Linked DNA regions of Oleomonas cavernae. The protein of the gene in region 1 interacts with the protein of each later gene in a pairwise test. Links are inferred from orthologs where the notes say so. Each region holds a gene or a part of one and is shown on either strand. Other genes may lie near its edges.

What was found.
Region 2: the proteins of mtgA (region 1) and D3874_RS05540 interact in binary tests that used the Escherichia coli proteins (3 or more experiments, as listed by UniProt). The link is inferred for Oleomonas cavernae from one-to-one orthologs.

What each region holds. Positions count from the first base shown.
Region 1 is NZ_QYUK01000016.1:48,532-56,051, reverse strand. What follows is about bases 2,352-5,269. They hold mtgA (monofunctional biosynthetic peptidoglycan transglycosylase), read right to left. Parts: upstream 4,200-5,269; coding sequence 3,504-4,199; downstream 2,352-3,503. Other genes in these bases: D3874_RS25505 (coiled-coil domain-containing protein), read right to left, coding at 4,211-5,269; D3874_RS25515 (ABC-type transport auxiliary lipoprotein family protein), read left to right, coding at 2,497-3,075; D3874_RS25520 (MlaD family protein), read left to right, coding at 2,352-2,403. Outside these bases: D3874_RS25530 (MlaE family lipid ABC transporter permease subunit), read left to right, coding at 1-683; D3874_RS25525 (ABC transporter ATP-binding protein), read left to right, coding at 688-1,500; more of D3874_RS25520, read left to right, coding at 1,504-2,351; more of D3874_RS25505, read right to left, coding at 5,270-7,252; D3874_RS25500 (NnrU family protein), read left to right, coding at 7,379-7,520. UniProt on the Escherichia coli protein: Peptidoglycan polymerase that catalyzes glycan chain elongation from lipid-linked precursors. May play a role in peptidoglycan assembly during cell division in collaboration with other cell division proteins.
Region 2 is NZ_QYUK01000011.1:424,424-427,443, forward strand. Bases 21-3,020 are described here. They hold D3874_RS05540 (peptidoglycan D,D-transpeptidase FtsI family protein), read left to right. Parts: upstream 21-635; coding sequence 636-2,405; downstream 2,406-3,020. Other genes in these bases: ftsL (cell division protein FtsL), read left to right, coding at 21-639; D3874_RS05545 (UDP-N-acetylmuramoyl-L-alanyl-D-glutamate--2,6-diaminopimelate ligase), read left to right, coding at 2,415-3,020. Outside these bases: more of ftsL, read left to right, coding at 1-20. UniProt on the Escherichia coli protein: Essential cell division protein that catalyzes cross-linking of the peptidoglycan cell wall at the division septum. Required for localization of FtsN.

The sequences.
Region 1 (7,520 bases):
ATCCCGGACGCTTCCGGCTGACCTCGACCGTGGCCCAGATGCAGGCCGTCGGCGTCGAGGCGATGCCGATCGTGGGGCTGATCTCGTTCCTGATCGGCGTCGTCATCGCCTATCAGGGCGTGGATCAACTGCGCATGTTCGGGGCCGAGATCTTCGTCGTGAACCTGGTGGCGATCTCGATCCTGCGCGAACTGGGCATCCTGCTCACCTCGATCGTCATCGCCGGCCGCTCCGGCTCGTCCTTCACCGCCCAGATCGGCTCGATGAAGCTGAACGAGGAGGTCGATGCCATGCGCACGCTGGGCCTCGACCCGATCGAGGTTCTGGTGGTGCCGCGGGTGCTGGCCCTCGTCGTCATGCTGCCCTGCCTCACCTTCTTCTCCGACATGATGGGCCTGCTGGGCGGCATGGTCATGTCGTGGGTAACGCTTGATATCTCGCCCGAGGTCTTCGTCTCGCGCCTGTCGGCCGCGGTGACCTGGAAGACCTTCTTCGTCGGCGTGATCAAGGCGCCGTTCTTCGCGGTCACGATCGCGGTGGTGGGCTGCATGGAGGGCCTGCTGGTGGAAGGCAGTTCCGAGGCCGTCGGCCGCCGCACCACGGAATCGGTGGTGAAGGCTATTTTCCTGGTGATCGTGCTGGACGCCGTCTTCTCCATCTTCTTTGCGACGATCGGGATTTGACGCCGTGGCCAGCACCTCCACCGATCCGATCATCCGCCTGCGCGGCATCCGCAATGCCTTCGGCCCTCAGGTCGTTCACGACAAGCTCGACCTCGACGTCCGCCGGGGCGAGATCCTGGCGCTGGTCGGCGGCTCGGGTACCGGCAAATCGGTTCTCCTGCGCACCATCGTGGGCCTCAACCGCCCGGCTGCCGGCTCGATCGAGGTGTTTGGCCAGGATATCCTGAACCTGCCCGACGTGCAGCGCCGCGCGGCCGAGCAGCGCTGGGGCATCCTGTTCCAGAATGGCGCCCTGTTCTCCTCGCTGACCGTGGCGCAGAACGTCCAGGTGCCGCTGAAGGAGCACCTGGGCCTCAAGGGGCCGATCCTGGACGAGATCGCGGCGCTCAAGATCGCCCTGGCCGGCCTGCCCGCCGACGCGGGGGCCAAGTACCCATCCGAACTCTCGGGCGGGATGCGCAAGCGGGCGGGCCTGGCCCGCGCCCTGGCGCTCGATCCCGAGATCGTCTTCCTGGACGAGCCGACCGCGGGCCTCGACCCGATCGGGGCGGCGGCGTTCGATCAACTGATCGCCGACCTGCGCGATGCCGTGGGCTTTACCGTGTTCCTGGTGACCCACGATCTCGATACGCTCGCGACCGTCTGCGACCGGATCGGCGTGCTGGGGCAAAAGCGTGTTATGGTTGTCGGCACGATGGACGAGATGCTGCAGCAGACTGATCCCTGGATTGTCGAGTATTTCCATGGGCCACGCGGCCGTGCGGCGCTGGATGCGCAGGCGCGCAACGCCGCCGCCCATAGTGACGGAGCGGCCTGAGTCATGGAAACCAAGGCCAACTACCTGTTTATCGGGACCTTGACGCTGCTGCTGCTGATCGGCGGCTTCGTCTTCACCCTGTGGCTCAGCGGGGCCGGCCGGGCCCCCGTCTTCGACCGTTACCTGGTCTATTTTTCCGGTGCGGTCGACGGCCTGGGCGAGGGCTCGGACGTCCGCTACAACGGCATCAAGGTCGGGACGGTCGGCAAGATCACCCTGGACAGCAACGACCCCTCGCGGGTGAAGGTGGAAATCGACGTCGCCCGCGGCACCCCGGTGCGCGAGGACACGGTCGCCGCCCTCGAATCACAGGGCATCACCGGCGTTGCCTATGTCCAGATGACCGCCGGCCCCGGTGCCAGTCCGTTGCTCGACCCCAGTACCGAAAGCGGCCCGCCGGTCATCCCCAGCAAGACGGGCGGCCTCGCCCAGGTGATCGCCACCCTGCCCGAAGTATTGCGCAACAGTGCCGAAATCCTGGCCGAGGCCAAGAAGTTCGTCGGGCCGGAAAACCAGGAATCGGTGGCGCGCACGCTTGCCAACCTCGAGACGGTGACCGGGGCGGTCGCCGCCAAGTCGGAAGAGATCAAGCAGATCATCGACAATTTCAACACCGCCTCCAGTGCCGTGGCGGACGCCGCCCGTGCCATCCAGAGCATTACCGCCGATGCGCGGAAGGCGATGGATTCGATCGAGCAGTTCGCCCAGTCCCTGCGCGACCTCGTGGTCAGCAACCGCCGCTCGATCGATGAGTTCGCCTCCGAAGGCCTGACCCAGTTTGCCAAGTTCATCACCGAGGCGCGCAAGCTGGTCGCCACCCTGGAGCGGGTCGGCGAACGCCTCGACAGCGACCCCTCACGTTTCCTGCTTGGCACCCAGCGGCCGGAGTATGCGCCCAAATGATCGTGTCATCGCGTTCCCCGGCTTCCTCCAAGCTCAATCGACGTCATCTCCTCTCCGGGGCCGCCCTAGGGCCGTCGCGCTGGGGCTGGGCGGCTGCGGCGGGCTGTTCAAGGCGGCGACGACGACGCCCAATCTCTACGCCCTGACCCCAAGAATACTTTCGCCCCGGGGCCGGCGGTGAATTGGCAACTGGTGGTCGAGGAACCGCTGGCATCGCGCGCGCTCGACACCGACTACATCGCCTTGATGCCGTCGACGACCGAGGTCAAGTATTTCGACAGCGCCCGCTGGGCCGAACGGGCACCCCGCATGGTGCAGACCCTGCTGGTCGAATCCTTCGAGAACAGCGGCCGGATCATTGCCGTCGGCCGCCAGGCCGTGGGCCTGCGGGCCGATTTCAATGTCATCTCGGAACTGCGTGAGTTCCAGGCCGAGTACAAGCAGGGCCTGTCGGCGAACCCCACGGTCCATGTCCGCCTGAATGCCAAGCTGATCGTGCAGCCGCAGCAGGTCATCGTCGCTTCCAAGACCTTCGACGTCGAACAGGCGGTTGCGACCAACAAGATGCCGGAAATCATCACGGCCTTCGACGACGCCCTGGGCAAGACCATGAAGCAGCTCGTCGAATGGGTGCTGTCGCAGAACAACCCCAACCAGGGCAAGCAGCTTTGATGCTGGCATAGACCTGGACGGCCTTGGTTGCGTGGTTCGGCAGGCTCACCATGAAGATGGTCCTACCGCCATAGAGCTTCTCCACCCACAATCGTCATGGCCGGGACAAGCCCATGGCTGTCCGGTTAAGGAAATCGGGTTGTTTTTGAATGTTCTGACACCACTCTCAATCGTCATGACCGGGCTTGTCCCGGTTATCCACGTCGGGACGAGCCACCTTCGTTGAAGAAGGAGGCAGCTTGACGACGTGGATGGCCGGGACTTCGCCCGGCCATGACGATTGAGAGTGGTGAGGGTGGAAGGAAAACCACCCGAAGGAAGTGGCCTTCCACGCCCCTTTTCCTTAACCGGACAGCCGTAGGACAGGCCCGGTCATGACGACACTTACGGGTTACAGTGCGCTGTATGATGCACGAGGGTGGGCTGGTCTATTGGCAGGGCGGCATGTCGGCCTTGCCGATGCCGCCCATGCGGCCCTGGATGCGCGAGGCGTAACGGTTGATGTAGCCCGACGGCCGGGACGCCGAAAAGCGGATGGGGTTGGGCAGCACCGCCGCCAGCAGGGCCGCCTCGTGCGTGGTCAGATCGGCGGCGCTCTTGTTGAAATGGAAGCGGGCCGCGGCCTCGACGCCGTAGACGCCGGGGCCGAATTCGACCGAGTTGAGATAGACCTCGAGGATCCGCCGCTTGCTCCACAAAGCCTCGATCAACACGGTCAGATAGGCTTCCAGGCCCTTGCGCAGCCATGATCGTCCAGGCCACAGGAAGACGTTCTTGGCCGTCTGCTGGCTGATGGTCGAGCCGCCGCGAACGCGCCGGCCATCCTCGTTCGCCTCGATGGCGTCGTCGATCGCCGCCCAGTCGAAGCCGTGATGCTGGCAGAATTTGGCATCCTCGGCCGCGATCACCGCGCGCATGATGGCGGGGTCGATGCTGTCCCAGCCCACCCAATCGCGGGACCAGCCATGGCCCTCGACCAGGCGCAGGATCATCAGCGGGGTGGCCGGCGGCGGCAGCACCCGGTAAAGCAGAACCAGTGAAACCGGCACGATGGCGATGGCGATCAGAAGCGATGCGGTGAAACGCCGCCAGATGCGCCGGCGCCTTGCCCGTCCGGGGTCCATGCCGGATCGGCTCAGCGGTCACGCCCAAGGGCCGCGACCAGCAACCGATGCAGCTTGCCGATATCCGACGACCGCAGGGCGGCGGACAGGACATCCTCGTCGTCGACCTCGGTCGACAGGCGCATCAACTCGTCGAACTGGCGCATGTAGCGGTCGACATAGGTGCGGAATTCGCCGTCGTCGCGGTACTTGACGGCGATCTCGTTATGGCCTTCGCGGTTGCGGTTGCCGCCCAGCAGGCGGCGGGTGAAGACACCCTTCTCGCCGCCCAGATAGCGCCGCCACATATCGTCGGGCACGTCTTCCTCGAGCGTGCGGGCGAGGTCGACCGACAACCCGTTCAGGCCTTCGACCACGGCGGCCGAGGCCTTCACCGCGGCGCTGCGGCGCTGGCGCCGATCGGTGTCCTCCAGGCCCTGGCGGCGGCTCTCGATTTCGCCGGCGGTGACGCCCAGGGTTTCGACCTCGCGCGCCATGGCCTGGACCAGGTCGCCCATCAGGCGCCGGGCCTCGTCGGCCCGGCCTGACAGAATCTGGGTTTCGGCCGACAGGTTGCGCGCGATCTGGCCCAGCGACCCGGCGGTCTCGTCCGACAGGGCCTTGAGTTCGCTGCCGCGCTTGGTCGCCATGACGATGGCGGTTTCCAGCTCCTCGCGGCTCTTGGCCGAGGAGTCGACCATCGCCTGGCGCTCGGCGGCGATGGCGGCGGCCATCTCGCGCAGCTTGGCGGTGCTTTCGCCGGCCTGGGCCGCCAGGGTGGAATCGTCGCGTTCCAGGGTCTCGATCAGCAGGTTCAGGTTGCCGACGGCCCCTTGCGCTGCGGCATCCAGGCGGCTGGCGAAGGTGCCCAGCCGGCGTTCGGCATCGGCGACGCTCTCGCGCGCCCTTGTGATGCGCTCGTCGACGGCCATGCTGATGTTGTCCAGGTTCTGGCCGGCACGGCTGGCTTCCAGGGTCGCCCGCTCGGCAATGCCGGTGATCACTTCACCCTGGCGCTGCATGCCGCCCACCGCGGCGTCGATGCGGGCGCTGGCGCGCTCGGCGGCGCTCTCCAGGTCGCGGCCGCGGCGTTCGATCACGTCGGCGGCCTGCTCCACCCGGACCCCGGCGGCATCGGCCGTGACCGCCAGTTCGCGCGCCCGGCCGTCCAGCGAGGCGGCGGATTCGTTCAGGCGCCGCTCGGCGGTGGTGGCGCTTTCGCCCAGGGCGTCGGCGCGCTGGCGAAAGCCCGTGACCACGGTCGCCAGGCGTTGCACGGCGTTGTCGGCGGCGGCGATGACGTCGGTGCCCTGGCGCTGCAGGGCCTTGACGGCACCGTCGATGGTGGCGACGGAGCGGGCGGACTGCTCGTCGAGATCGCCGGCCTGGCCATCGAAGCGGCGGCCGGCTTCCTCGACGGTGCTGGCGGCCCGGGCGGCGGCCGTCTCGAGGGTGCGGGCGTGCTCGTCGATGGCACTCTCCATGCCCTTCAATTCGTCCTTCAGCTTCTCGCCGGCACGGGCCAGTTCGCGCGCCGTCTCGGCGGCGACGCGCCCGGCCTCGCCGCCACGGGCCTGGGCGTCGTCGACCGCCGTGCGCAGGCGCGCGGCCAGGGCGTCGAAGCCCTTGCCGACGTCGCCTAGCTTGGCCAGGGCGTTTTCGGCATTGGTCGACAGGGCGGTGGCGCTGGTCCGCAGGGCGTCGCCGGCGGCATGGCTGCGCGACGAGGCTTCGTTGCCGGCGGCGACGATTTCCTCGGCGACGCGGCGCAACTGGTCGCGGGCCGTCTGCGCCTTCTGGGTCGCGGCATTGGTGATTTCCGCATGTTCGCTGGCGCTGCGCCTCAAGGTCTCGCCCAGGGTGGCGAAATCACTGACGGCACGGCCGACCTCGCTCTGCATTGAGGTGATCAGGGCGCGCAGGTTGCGCTCGGTCTGCTGCAATTTGCTCAGCGCGGTATCGCTGGCCTCGCCCACCGCCTGGCCGGCCCGGGCGGTCGAGCCGGCCGCCATGGTGATGGCGGCCTGGCTGGCCTCGGCCAGATCCTTGAGGCGCAGGCCCTCGGTCGCAAGCTGGTCGGTGGCGCTGCCCAGGCGCCGGGCGATGCCGCCGGCGGCGTCTTCCAGGCTGATCATGCCGCCGCGGGTGGCATCGATGCTCTGGTCCAGGGTCTGGTTGATTTCGCCGACGCGCTGCAAGGCCTGCTCGATCGCCTCGATGCGCCGGTCCTGGGTGGCAAAGGCCTCCTCGGCGGCGCTCGCGACCCGGGTGGAGGCGAGGTCGAGATCGGTCGCCGTCTGGCGCAGGCGGGCGGTGGCGGCATCCGAGGTCTCGGCCGCGCGGTCGCCGGCGACCAGCATCGACTCGGCCTGGCGCTGCAGGTCGGCCGAGGCGGCGGCGGTGGTCGCGGCGGCCGAGCGGGCCGCATCGGCGACGCGTACCAGCCGCTGGTCCAGTTGCTGTTCGATGGCCGCCAGCGCGCCCGACAAGGTGTCCGAGGTCGAACGGGTGGCGCTGGACAGGGCATCGAGGGCGCCGCCGATGGTGCTGCGGGTCTCGCGCGCGTCCTGGGTCGCCTTGCGCAGATCCTCGATCCGCGCCGTCAGCAGCGAGACCAGGTCGCGGGTGGCCTCGCGGGTTTCCAGGCTGGCCAGGCGGATCGCATCGACCTCGGCCTTCAGGCGGGCACTGGTTTCCGGGTGCAGGGCAGCACTCGCCGCCGCCCCGGCCAGATCGAAGGCCTTGGCGGTGGGGCCGGGGCGGGCGCCCAGGGCCCGCATCACCGCGGCGCGCTGGTCGATCACCAGGGCGACCAGCCACAGCATGGCCACCGGGCCCAGCACGCCGGTCAGCACGGCGGCCAGTTCGTGCGGTGCCAGAGTGCCCAGGGCGCTCCAGCCGACCAGCCGCGACAGGTAGAAGCCCGCAGCCGCCAGCCAGCCGACCGAGAGTGCCACGACAAAGGCCCAGCCGATCAGGCCGGCCAACGAGCCGTCGGGCACCGGCGAGGGCCGGCTTGGCGACGGGGGCGTCTCGGTCGGGACGGGCAGATTGCTTTCGCGTGCGTTCGACATCGGTCTCTCTTAAGCGAATCAGGCCGTTTGCCTCTGCCCCGACTGTATCGCCAGGACTTGGCCCTGAGTAGGGCAGGGGTGGCCCCGGGAGTGCTATCATCGGCGAAACTGATCGGGAGAATCGGCATGAACGGGACGGTTGGCTTGGTGGTGTCGGTGATTTTCTTTGTCGGCATCCATCTGGGCCTGGCGGGGACGGGCCTGCGCGGCCGCCTGATCGGCGCCATCGGCGAGGGCCCCTACCGGGGCCTGTTCTCCCTGCTTTCGG
Region 2 (3,020 bases), on another replicon or contig:
TATCAGGTGAAGTACGAAGTCCGCCTGCTGGAGCAGGAGGCGCGCCAGTTGCATCAAGGTGTTGCCCGCGAACAGCAGGCGATTCAGGTGCTGAGCGCCGAATGGGCCTATCTGAACCAGCCCGCCCGGATTCAGGAACTCGCCGAGCGCTACCTCGACCTCAAGCCGATCAAGGCCGCGCAGATCGGCACGGTCGAACGCCTGCCGCTGCGCCCGGTGGCGCCGCCGGCCGCTCCGGGGGCTGACGGCCTGGTCGCGGATGCGACGCCCGGCGCCGGCCCGGTGGCCGTGGTCACGACGAAGCCCGCAGCGGGCAAGCCTGCCGCCGCCAAGCCGGCGGCCCCGGCGGCGACCAAGCCCGTCGCCGCCCCGGCGATCACCAAGCCCGTCGCCGCCCCGGCGAAGCCGGCCGCGCCCAAGCCGGCACCGGCCAAGCCCGCGACCACCAAGCCGCCCGCCCCGGCGGCGCCCACGCGCACGGCCTCGGTGCCGGCGGCCCCTGCCAGGCCGGCGCAGCCCGCCCCCAGGCCCGCCCCGGTGCCCAGCGCCGTAGCCAGTGCCCCGGCGGATCCGCTGCTCGACGGCGTCTCGCGCATCTTCGCGAGCGGCGAGCCCAGCTACCCGACGGAACGGCGATGAACGGCGGGGATTACGATCCGATCCCGCGCGCGCCGCTGCCACGGCTGTCGCCGGTCCATATCCCCGAAGGCGCCCCCGTCTTCGCGGGTAACCGGCCGCGCCCGACCGTGGTGCTCGACGGCCTGACCAAGCAGGCGATCGAAATCGGCCGCAACCGCCTGATCGTGCTCGGCGCGGTGTTCTGCTTCTGCTTCCTGATGCTGGCCGGCCGCCTGGTCGATCTTGCCGTGCTGCGCCAGCCCGACGACGCGCGGGTGACCTCGGCCGAGCCGATCGTGGAACGCGCGGCGATCACCGACCGCAACGGCACGGTCCTGGCCACCAACCTGTCGACCGCATCGCTTTATGCCGATACCGCCAGGCTGATCGACGTGGACGAGGCGGTGGCCAAGCTGATGCATGTCCTGCCCGACCTGTCGCGCGCCGAACTCGATACCAAGCTGCGCTCGGGCAAGACCTTCGTCTGGATCAAGCGCAACCTGACGCCCCGCCAGGAATACGAGGTCAACAGCCTCGGCATTCCCGGCTTCTCGTTCCAGCGGGAAGAACGCCGGGTCTATCCGTTCGGGCGCCTGGCCTCCCATGTCCTGGGCTTCGTCGATATCGACAGCAAGGGCATCTCGGGGATCGAGGCGCGTTTCGACGAAGTCCTGCGCGATCCCGCGCGCGGCGGCAAGCCGTTGCAGCTCTCGCTCGATATCCGGGTCCAGCATGCCGTGACCGACGAGTTGGCGCGCGCCATCCAGACCTTCCGCGCCATCGGCGGCGCCGCGGTGGTGCAGGACGTGCGCACGGGCGAGATGATCGCCATGGTCTCGCTGCCCGATTTCGACCCCAACAATCCCGGCGGGGCCAACCAGGAAACCCGCTTCAACCGGGCGACCCTGGGCACCTACGAAATGGGCTCGACCTTCAAGACGCTGAACACGGCGATGGCGCTCGATTACGGCGTCACCACCCTGCGCGGCGGCTATGACGCCACCCATCCCATCAAGGTCGCGCGCTTCACCATCAACGACGACCACCCCAAGTACCGCTGGCTGTCGGTGCCCGAGATCTTCATCTACTCGTCCAACATCGGCTCGGTGAAGATGGCGCTGGATGTCGGCATCGAGCGCCAGAAGGACTTCATGTCCCGCATGGGCATGACCCGCCGCCTGTCGATCGAACTGCCCGAGGCCGGCACGCCGCTGGTGCCCAACCCGTGGCGCGAGATCAACACCATGACCATCGCCTTCGGCCACGGCCTTTCGGTCACGCCCCTGCACCTGTCGACCGGCGTCTCGTCGCTGATCAACGGCGGCATCTTCTTCCAGCCGACGCTGCTCCATGCCGACGACGCCCGGCCGCCGGTGGGCGAGCGGGTGATCTCGTCGCAGACCTCGGCCTCCATGCGGCGCCTGCTGCGCCTGGTGGTGACCAACGGCACGGGGCGCAAGGCGGACGTCCCGGGTTACTGGGTCGGCGGCAAGACCGGTACCGCGGAGAAGGCCTCGGGCGGCGGCTATGCCCGCAAGGCGCTGCTGTCGTCCTTCGTCTCGGCCTTCCCGATGACCGAGCCGCGCTATGTCGTGCTGGTCATGATCGACGAGCCCAAGGGCACCAAGGAAACCTACGGCTATGCCACCGGCGGCTGGACCGCGGCGCCCACGGTCGCGCGGATCGTGGAACGTATCGCCCCCATGCTGGGCGTGCTGCCGTCCGATGGCCCCGACCCCGCGACGGCCGGTGGTGCGCTCATCACCGTTGCCGCGGACAAGGAGTGAGGCCGCGACATGCCCAACAGGCGCCTCGCCGAGCTGATCACGGAAACCACGGTGGCGCCGGCGCTCGGCGCGATCGACGTCTCCGCCGTGACCGCCGACAGCCGCAAGGTCGTGCCCGGCGCCCTGTTCTTCGCGCTGAGCGGCGCCAAGGATGACGGCCGCCGCTATGTCGCCGACGCGGTGGCCAAGGGGGCGGTCGCCATCGTCGCCGACCCGTCGGGGGTCGAGAATGCCGGCGCCCCGGTCGTCATCGTCGACGACCCGCGCCGGGCGCTGGCGCTCGCCGCCGCGCAGCTCCATCCCGCCCAGCCCGGCACCATCGTCGCGGTGACCGGCACCAACGGCAAGACCTCGGTCGCCCATTTCACCCGCCAGCTCTGGCAGGCGACCGGCCACGCTGCCGCCGCCCTGGGCACGCTGGGGATTACGACGGCAGCCGGCACCGTTCCCCTGGGCCATACCACGCCCGACCCGGTGGTCCTGCACGAAGCCCTGGCCGGCCTGGCCGGCAGCGGCATCGATCATGCCGCGATGGAGGCCTCGAGCCACGGCCTCGACCAGCGCCGGCTGGACGGGGTGGTCCTGAAGGCCGGGGCCTTCACCAACCTGACCCGC